Regions from separate parts of the Chryseobacterium sp. JV558 genome, predicted to be linked through region 2. Evidence: riboswitches for the same ligand, from Rfam matches in the RefSeq annotation. Region 2 holds a riboswitch; the other holds the start of a gene.
The links. Region 2 has a riboswitch for thiamine pyrophosphate ahead of thiS (sulfur carrier protein ThiS). Riboswitches for the same ligand answer to the same signal wherever they lie in the genome.
Positions count from the first base shown of each region.

Region 1 (4,218 bases), on a different contig from region 2:
TCAGTATTTCAGGCAAAAATGGTCTTATAGTTGTAGAATTATCACCAATCAAATACTAAAATAGTATATTATGGAAACTAGAACAGCAACAAAAAAAGCAACCGTAAAAAAAGCAGCAACACGGAAAGCATCTGCAAAGACTCCGGCTAAAAAAGGTGCGGCAAAAGGGTTGGAAGACCTTTTTGAAGAGGCACTGAAAGATCTTTACTGGGCTGAAAAAGCACTTTTGAAAGCATTGCCAAGAATGATGAAAAACGCGACCAGTGAAAAACTTAAAACAGCAATAAACAAACATATTAAGGAAACGGAAGATCATGTTGACAGGCTGGAAAAATGTTTTAAAGCACTCGGTAAGAAAGCTCAGGCAAAGAAATGTGATGCGATGCAGGGACTGCTGGATGAGGGGAAAAGCATTATAGAAGAAACAGAGCCAGGAGCGGTAAGAGATGCAGGAATCATTGCAGCAGCACAAAAAGTGGAACATTATGAAATTGCTTCCTATGGTACACTTGCAGCCTTTGCAAAAGTATTGAAAGAGAAGGATTGTCTTAAAAATCTTTTGAGCACACTAGAAGAAGAAAAAAAATGTGATGATCTGTTAACAAAAATTGCTGATACTAATCTTAACAGCAAAGCAATATAAAACAATATTCAATTATAGAAAGGAGATCAGATATCAATTTGATCTCCTTTTTTATGTTGAGATCCCAGAGATTCAAGAAAGAAGTGGTAATAGTTTTGGTTATTTTTGTATCGTTTTTAATATATTTGTAGATATTATTTGTATCAATTGTAATTTCCTTCTATCGTATAATATTCAAAGAGTCAATAAAAGCTTCAAGAGTGCTCCGTGTTAGTAACGGTTGCTATGCTTAGGAATATAATTCTATTATTTAAAAATTAAAAAATATGACCCAGCTCAGCCTGTTCGACTCAGAAGAATTGTATGAATTTCCCAAAGATCTTCTGGAGTATCGAGAACATTTCCTGAGCCAGGAAGAAGCTGACAAACTTAAGACTCATTTGCTTGAAACAGCTCCCTGGAAACAAAGAACCCAGAAAATGTATGATAAAATGGTGCTGACACCGCGCTTAACGGCATGGTATGGAGATCCGAAAACGGATTATCCATTAGGAAATGGTAAAGTGGAGACTCATCTCTGGACACCTGAACTGTTTTCTTTAAAAGAAAGAATAAAAGAAACATTTGGCTATCAGTTCAATTCTGTATTGCTTAATCTTTACAGAGATCACAATGACTCTGTTGCCTGGCATCGGGATAAGGAAAGCAGATATGGAAACCGCCCGGTGATTGCATCAATAAGTTTAGGACAAACCAGAAACTTTGATTTCCGGAAAAAAGATCACCATCAAAGTAAATACAGCCTTCCTCTTCCTCATGGTTCATTATTGATCATGAAAGGAGACTTGCAGGAGAACTGGGAGCACCGGATTGCTAAATCTGTAACTTCCATGAAGGAGCGTATCAATCTTACGTTTCGGCTGGTTCGTCAATTATAGAGTATTTATTTCTAAGCCAGATTCTTCGTAATTTGAGCAGTTAAAAAATATCTTGTGGTTCTCTCCACGAATGAATTTTATTTGAAATAAAAGCCTGATGTATTTTCTTTTTAAGCAAAAAAGCTGCACCTTTGCCCCAACAATGGGGTGCTACAGAACAGTGGCTGAGATGATACCCAGGAATGTACTTCCACACCTGATCCAGATAATGCCGGCGTAGGGATTGCTTACTTATCATCTCATCATTTGATTTCTAACAATTAATATGATGCAGGACATTTTAAAACAAATTACCTTACCGGAATGGTTCGGAGTCTTATTTTCAGTCATTCAGGTTTTACTGGCCCGTAAAAACAATGTCAATAACTATCTTTTCGGAATTGCCGGTATTCTGCTTACTTTGTATGTGATGCTTACCTCAAAACTGTATGCTGAATTTACATTAAATCTTTATTATTTGATCATGAGCATCTACGGATGGCTGTATTGGAAATTCGGGAAGCAAAAATCCGAAATGGAAATCTCTGTTACCTCAACCTTAGAAAAATGGATTACCGGAGGAATTGTACTGGGAACTTTTAGTCTGTTCTGGTTCTTTCTCACTCATTTTACAGATTCGGATGTTCCGGTCTGGGATTCTCTGGTAAGTGCTTTTGCATGGGCAGGAATGTGGCTGATGGCAAGACGGAAAATTGAAAACTGGGTGATCCTCAATATCAGTAATATTATTTCCATCCCTTTAATGATTCATAAGGAATTATATCTCTACGCTGTTTTGACGTCATTTTTATTTTTAGTGGCAATCTCCGGTTATATGGAATGGCAGAAACTTATTAAAACCAAAGCCAATGCTCAATACTAAAGACATCAGAAAAGAACTTCAGGGAGCTTCTGTAATTTCTGATAAGGTGATACAGCATATTCATGAAGAGGGATGGCTTAAGATCTGGGTTCCCAGGAAATACGGAGGATTGGGATATCGTTTTGAAGAGGGACTTAAAGCATTATTTGGCTGGGCTGAAACTGATGGAAGCTTTGGCTGGATGCTGACACTTTGTGCCGGAGCCAATTATTTTTCAAGAAATATAAAACCCGATGTGGCTCAATTGCTGTTCACTGATTCTAAAACCTGTTTTGGAGGAAGCGGAATGGTGGGCGGGACTGCAGAAAAGCAAAATGATAACACCTATATCATCAATGGATTATGGAATTTTGCCACAGGAGCTCCCCATCTGACTCATTTTACACTCAATGCCAGAATTACAGAAAATGGTAAGCCGATGGTAGATCATGAAGGTAATGAGAGGATTCAATCCTTCATTGTTCCCAAAGAACAGGCTGAAATCATCCCCAACTGGAAATCAATGGGAATGAAAGCCAGCGGAACTTATTCCTTTACCATTGAAAATGTTATCGTCAGCGAAGAGTGCAGCTTTGTGTACGACCATTTTTTCACTGATGATGTACTGGACAGCATTCCGTTTCGGGTTTTTGCAGATTTGACACTTTTGGTGAATTATCTTGGAATGGCTTCTCATTTTATTGAAGAAGCAGAGCTTATTCGTCCTCAGATCAATTTCAAAAACTTTGTTGAGTCTGTTGAAAAACATTTGGAAAAGGTGTTAGGTATGGCCAGAAATATTGAAAATATTCTTGCTGATAGCAAAGCGATTTCAGCGGATCATCAAAATGAGATTCATACTTACGGAACAGAACTAACCGAGCAATTGTCCCACCAAATACTTACTGTTTACACTCAGCTTGGAATCCGGGCAACAGCTACTGATTCTGCAATATATCAGGTGTTTTGTGATTATTTTACAGCAACGATGCACTCCAATTTCAGACCTTCCGCTGATGATTTAGATTTTTCTTTTTGAGGTAAATCGAAGTCTGTCAAAAGTCAAACTGTATTATGATTATGAATTTAAACTTAATATGAATTTAATATGATTGACATTGCTTTTAGATACTTTTGCATCATTGAGTTGTAGGTTCAAAGATATTTTAAAGGATGGATCATTTTAAAGAAATATATTCCGGTTACAAGCACAGGGTGTATTTTTTTGTGGCAAAATACCTTTCGGAAGAAGAAGATATTGAAGAAATTGTTCAGGATATTTTTATGCATGTCTGGAAATATTTATCCAAAACCAATTCACCTTCAGAAATTGAAGCACTCATTTTTAAATCTGCCAAACAGGAAATCTCCAACTTTTACCGTAAAAGGAAAATGATCTTTGTTCCGCTGGAAAATTCTACGGAAAATCAGGATGAAGAAACCTCCGAAATCGAAAAGCAGCTGCAGCAGGAAGATCAACTCAAAAAGATAGAAAACCTTCTGGAACAGGTTCCTGAAAGAAGCCGTGATTTTTTCATAAAAAATAAAATCCAGAATCTCAGCCTTTTTACCATTGCTCAGGAAAATCATATTTCCAAAACAGCTGTTGAAAAACATGTCAACAAGGTTTTGAAATTTCTAAGGACCAACTTGAATTTTTTCTTTTAACCTTTTCCGTTTATATTGATAACAAACTTCACTTCAAATCTGTATATCTAATTGTTTATTAGTTTTAATTAAGGCAGCTATATACAACTTACCTCATTGTCATCATGTAAAGCCTGGATTCTTCATTTCACTGCGTTACATTCTGAATGACAGAGTCATAATAATAAGAGAGCAGGATTAAGGTAAAG
Region 1 is NZ_WJHU01000001.1:932,140-936,357, reverse strand. It holds gene GFU89_RS04360 (ferritin-like domain-containing protein) at 71-643, shown strand; gene GFU89_RS04355 (alpha-ketoglutarate-dependent dioxygenase AlkB family protein) at 910-1,521, shown strand; TPP riboswitch at 1,655-1,761, shown strand; gene pnuC (nicotinamide riboside transporter PnuC) at 1,787-2,383, shown strand; gene GFU89_RS04345 (hypothetical protein) at 2,370-3,401, shown strand; gene GFU89_RS04340 (RNA polymerase sigma factor) at 3,536-4,030, shown strand.
Region 1: it holds a riboswitch for thiamine pyrophosphate, as region 2 does, so the genes downstream of both, pnuC (nicotinamide riboside transporter PnuC) here and thiS (sulfur carrier protein ThiS) in region 2, are expected to answer to the same signal.

Region 2 (4,218 bases):
TGCCAGTTTATAAGTAATTACCCCTACTTTTACGTCGTCTCTATTCGGGAGCCCTAAATGCTCTTTCGGCGTTACATAACAAAGCATTGCACAGCCAAACCACCCGATCATGGCGGCCCCAATTCCGGAAGTGATATGATCATACCCCGGAGCAATATCGGTAGTCAAAGGACCTAAGGTATAGAACGGAGCTTCATGGCATTCTTCCAGCTGCTTTTCCATGTTTTCTTTAATCATATGCATCGGAACGTGTCCAGGGCCTTCAATCATTACCTGTACATTGTGCTTCCATGCTATTTTTGTCAGTTCACCTAAAGTTTCCAGTTCTGCAAACTGAGCGGCATCATTGGCATCTGCAATAGATCCTGGACGAAGACCATCTCCAAGAGAGAATGCAACATCGTACTTCTTCATGATCTCACAGATCTCCTCAAAATGAGTATATAAGAAACTTTCCTGATGATGAAACAAACACCATTTAGCCATAATAGATCCTCCTCTGGATACAATTCCGGTTACTCTGTTGGCTGTCAAATGAATATATCTTAATAAAACTCCGGCATGGATCGTAAAATAAGAAACACCTTGTTCTGCCTGTTCAATCAGGGTATCTTTAAAAATTTCCCAAGTCAGATCTTCTGGAACTCCTTTTACCTTTTCCAATGCCTGATAGATGGGAACAGTACCAATTGGAACCGGGCTGTTTCTGATGATCCATTCTCTTGTTTCGTGAATATTTTTTCCGGTTGAAAGATCCATAATGGTGTCGGCTCCCCATCGGCAGGCCCATACCGCTTTTTCTACTTCTTCATCAATACTGGATGAAACAGCACTGTTTCCAATATTGGCATTAATTTTCACAAGGAAATTTCTTCCGATAATCATCGGTTCACTTTCCGGGTGGTTAATGTTATTGGGGATAATTGCTCTTCCTGCTGCTATTTCGTCTCTTACAAATTCCGGAGTAATCTTACTTTTCGGAGTGTTCGCTCCAAAGCTGTGTCCCGGATGTTGGAAAGCCATTTCTTTTGATACAGATTCAAGCTGTTCTATTCTTTGATTTTCCCTAATCGCTATATATTCCATTTCCGGAGTGATGATTCCCTGCTTTGCATAGTAAAGCTGGGTCAATTCTTTTCCTTCTTGTGCAACTTTAGGTTTATGATCATAAGAAAACCGCAGTTCATCCAAACGCGGATCTGCTAAACGAGCTTTTCCGTATTCAGAGGTAATCCCGTCCAGGATATTCACATCATTTCTGTCCAGAATCCATTGCTCTCTGATTCTTGGAAGCCCTTTCTGGATATCAATGACTGCATTTTCATCCGTATAAGGACCTGAAGTGTCATAAATGGTTACCGGAGCATTATGTTCAAAGCCGCCATTGGTCAATTTGGTCGGGCTAAGCTGTATTTCACGCATTGCTACATTGATAGGGTGTATTGTTCCCTCAACATAGATTTTCTTTGAGTTCGGAAATGGCGAACATGTAATGGAGTGAGCCATAAGTATTGGTATTAAATATGAGAATTAACCGCCTTGAGTGGCAGTAATGATTAAAACTGAATCGTTGTTATTAAGGAGTGTTTCTGCCCAGACTGACAGCGGAATAATACGGTTGTTGAGGGCTACAGCAATGCCTTTCTTTTTTCCAGGCAGCTCAATAGCCAATAATGCTTCCAGGTTTGCAGGAAGTACATCAAATGTTTTTCGGGTGTGGTTGATTATAAGTTCCATTCCTAATAATTTAAAATATACTTTAGGAATGGCTATCATTGTACAATAGAATGTACAGCAAAAGTCATCTACTTTTCCCTACGCTGGTATAATCCAGATCAGGTTCAAAGGGTAAAGTCTCAGTCTGTTCATAACAGACACCCCTAAAGTTTGGGACGAAGTTAGACATTATTTTGAAATAAGCAAAATTGATTTTTGCTTGGAATGAAAAAAGACCATCTCGATTTTGAGACAGTCTTCACTTTTATTTTAAATAGTTCGTTAGTAAAAAAGCTTCAGGCTTCCATCAGAATTATATTGATTAGTCCAATTTGATTGGTTCAGAAAAAATTCGGAGCTATAAGGTTTATACTCTTTCGAAATTCTTCTTTGAGGATTATTTTTTGATAATGAAAAGTAGAAATAATCTTCAAAAACACCTAAGTTCTTAAATGGATTTTGTGCAGAATCAAAGTTATCAAATGTAATTTCATTCGTAATGTAAGCATCAATATTATTATGCTTTTCAGTTTTAGTTGCCTTTTCTAAATTTCCTGAATTATTATAGATAAACTTTTCTAAGTATGTCAAAATATAATCTTGTGGATCAGTCGGATCGTATGGAACATTAGGATATTGAGTTAAAATTTCAATTAACTTTCCTGAAGTGTCATAAGTATAGGTCAAATACTTATCCATATATGAATTATTAACCTGTGGAATAACTACTTTAATAACTCTGCCTTGATTATCAAACTCAAGTTTCCTTTCATTCAATTGAACATTAAATGATGGATCTGAGCTATAATTTCCTACAACAGCTGTATTTCCTGTATAAGATATTTTAGTATAGATCAGATTTGTAAATCGGTCCGGAGCCCCCGAAGCTCCTGTCAACTTCAAAATTCCTCCTACTTTTTTACTAATTCTTCCCTGAGCATCATATTCGAACATATAATTTTGTTCCAATCCATTAAAGACAGGCGACAAAAAAGGATAATTCCATGCTATTTTACTTGTATTTTCAGTAATCATCTGTTGTGAATTATCAACTGGCATTTCATCATTGTCTGAACAAGATGCCATAACCAGCAATGTGGTTAATAAAAGTGATTTGAATTTCATGTTATAGTTTTTGTGATATACTTATTCTTCACAAGCTCTCCAGATTGCATCATTTTGCGGTACGGGAGCTATGATTTCAATGTTTTCTTTCGTTACCGGATGAATAAATTCCAGTTTTCTAGCATGAAGATTGATTCCTCCATCCGGATTGGAGCGTGGCGCTCCGTATTTCAGGTCTCCTTTGATTGGAACTCCTGTTTTGGATAATTGTGCTCTGATCTGATGGTGTCTTCCTGTTTCAAGATCAATTTCAAGAAGCTGATAATTATCCAGAGTTTTGATTACATTATAGGTCAGAATCGCTTCTTTTGCACCTTCAGTAGCTTTTGGAAAAACAATGGCTTTATTATTTTTTTCATTTTTCATTAAATAATGTACCAATCTCTGCCTTTGTGGAATCATTTCTTTCCCTACAACGGCCCAATACGTTTTTTTTATCTCCCGGTTTTTGACCATCTGCGTAAGACGGGAAAGTGCTTTGGAAGTTTTTGCATAGATCACCAACCCAGAAGTAGGACGGTCTATACGATGAACCAAGCCGAGAAAAACATTTCCCGGCTTAGCATCTCTTATTTTTATAAAATTCTTGATAGTTTCTAATAGTGATTCGTCTCCGGTTTTGTCCCCCTGTACAAGTTGACCTACCTTTTTATTGACCACCAGAAGATGATTGTCTTCATATATAATCTGCTCCTTCATAATGTGTCGTTCTATCTTCTGTTTCTATTGGACAGTGAAAGAATAATCCCCGCCAGAAGACCAACAGTCTTTACGGCTGAAAGTTTTGATCCTTCCGGTATAAATGCACCTAATACACAAATTACAGCGGCAGCATACATTGCATAGACAAAATTTTTGTTGCTAAGCAGCGGAGCCTGAATAAAAAAGCTGGCTCCTATCAAAACATAGAAAACCTTTCTTGAAAGTAAGTGATTGATTTCCGGGGAAAATAAATTAAACCATCCTACAGCAAGACAAATCAGTGCTGCGATAGATAATATTCCTTGGATAGATTGTTGTTGATTCTGCATGGATTAATAGCTTTCGTTTTCGTTTGGAAACTCTACACTCTTCACATCTTTTACATATTGAGCTACAGCTCCTGTAATTTCTGTGTAAAGGTCAAGATATCTTCTTAGGAATTTCGGACTAAAACCTTTGTTCATTCCTACCATATCATGATATACCAAAACCTGTCCGTCACAATCTGCTCCGGCACCGATTCCGATAGTAGGAATAGAAATGCTTTCTGTAACCTTTTTTGCTAATTCTGCAGGTATTTTTTCCAATACAACAGAAAAACAACCTAATTCTTCTAAAAGTTGTGCATCAGCGATCAGTTTTTCAGCTTCTGCTTCTTCTTTAGCTCTTACTTTA
Region 2 is NZ_WJHU01000005.1:113,920-118,137, forward strand. It holds gene thiC (phosphomethylpyrimidine synthase ThiC) at 1-1,506, opposite strand, end outside; gene thiS (sulfur carrier protein ThiS) at 1,531-1,737, opposite strand; TPP riboswitch at 1,796-1,892, opposite strand; gene GFU89_RS17775 (hypothetical protein) at 1,999-2,841, opposite strand; gene GFU89_RS17780 (RluA family pseudouridine synthase) at 2,863-3,540, opposite strand; gene GFU89_RS17785 (hypothetical protein) at 3,552-3,872, opposite strand; gene panB (3-methyl-2-oxobutanoate hydroxymethyltransferase) at 3,876-4,218, opposite strand, start outside.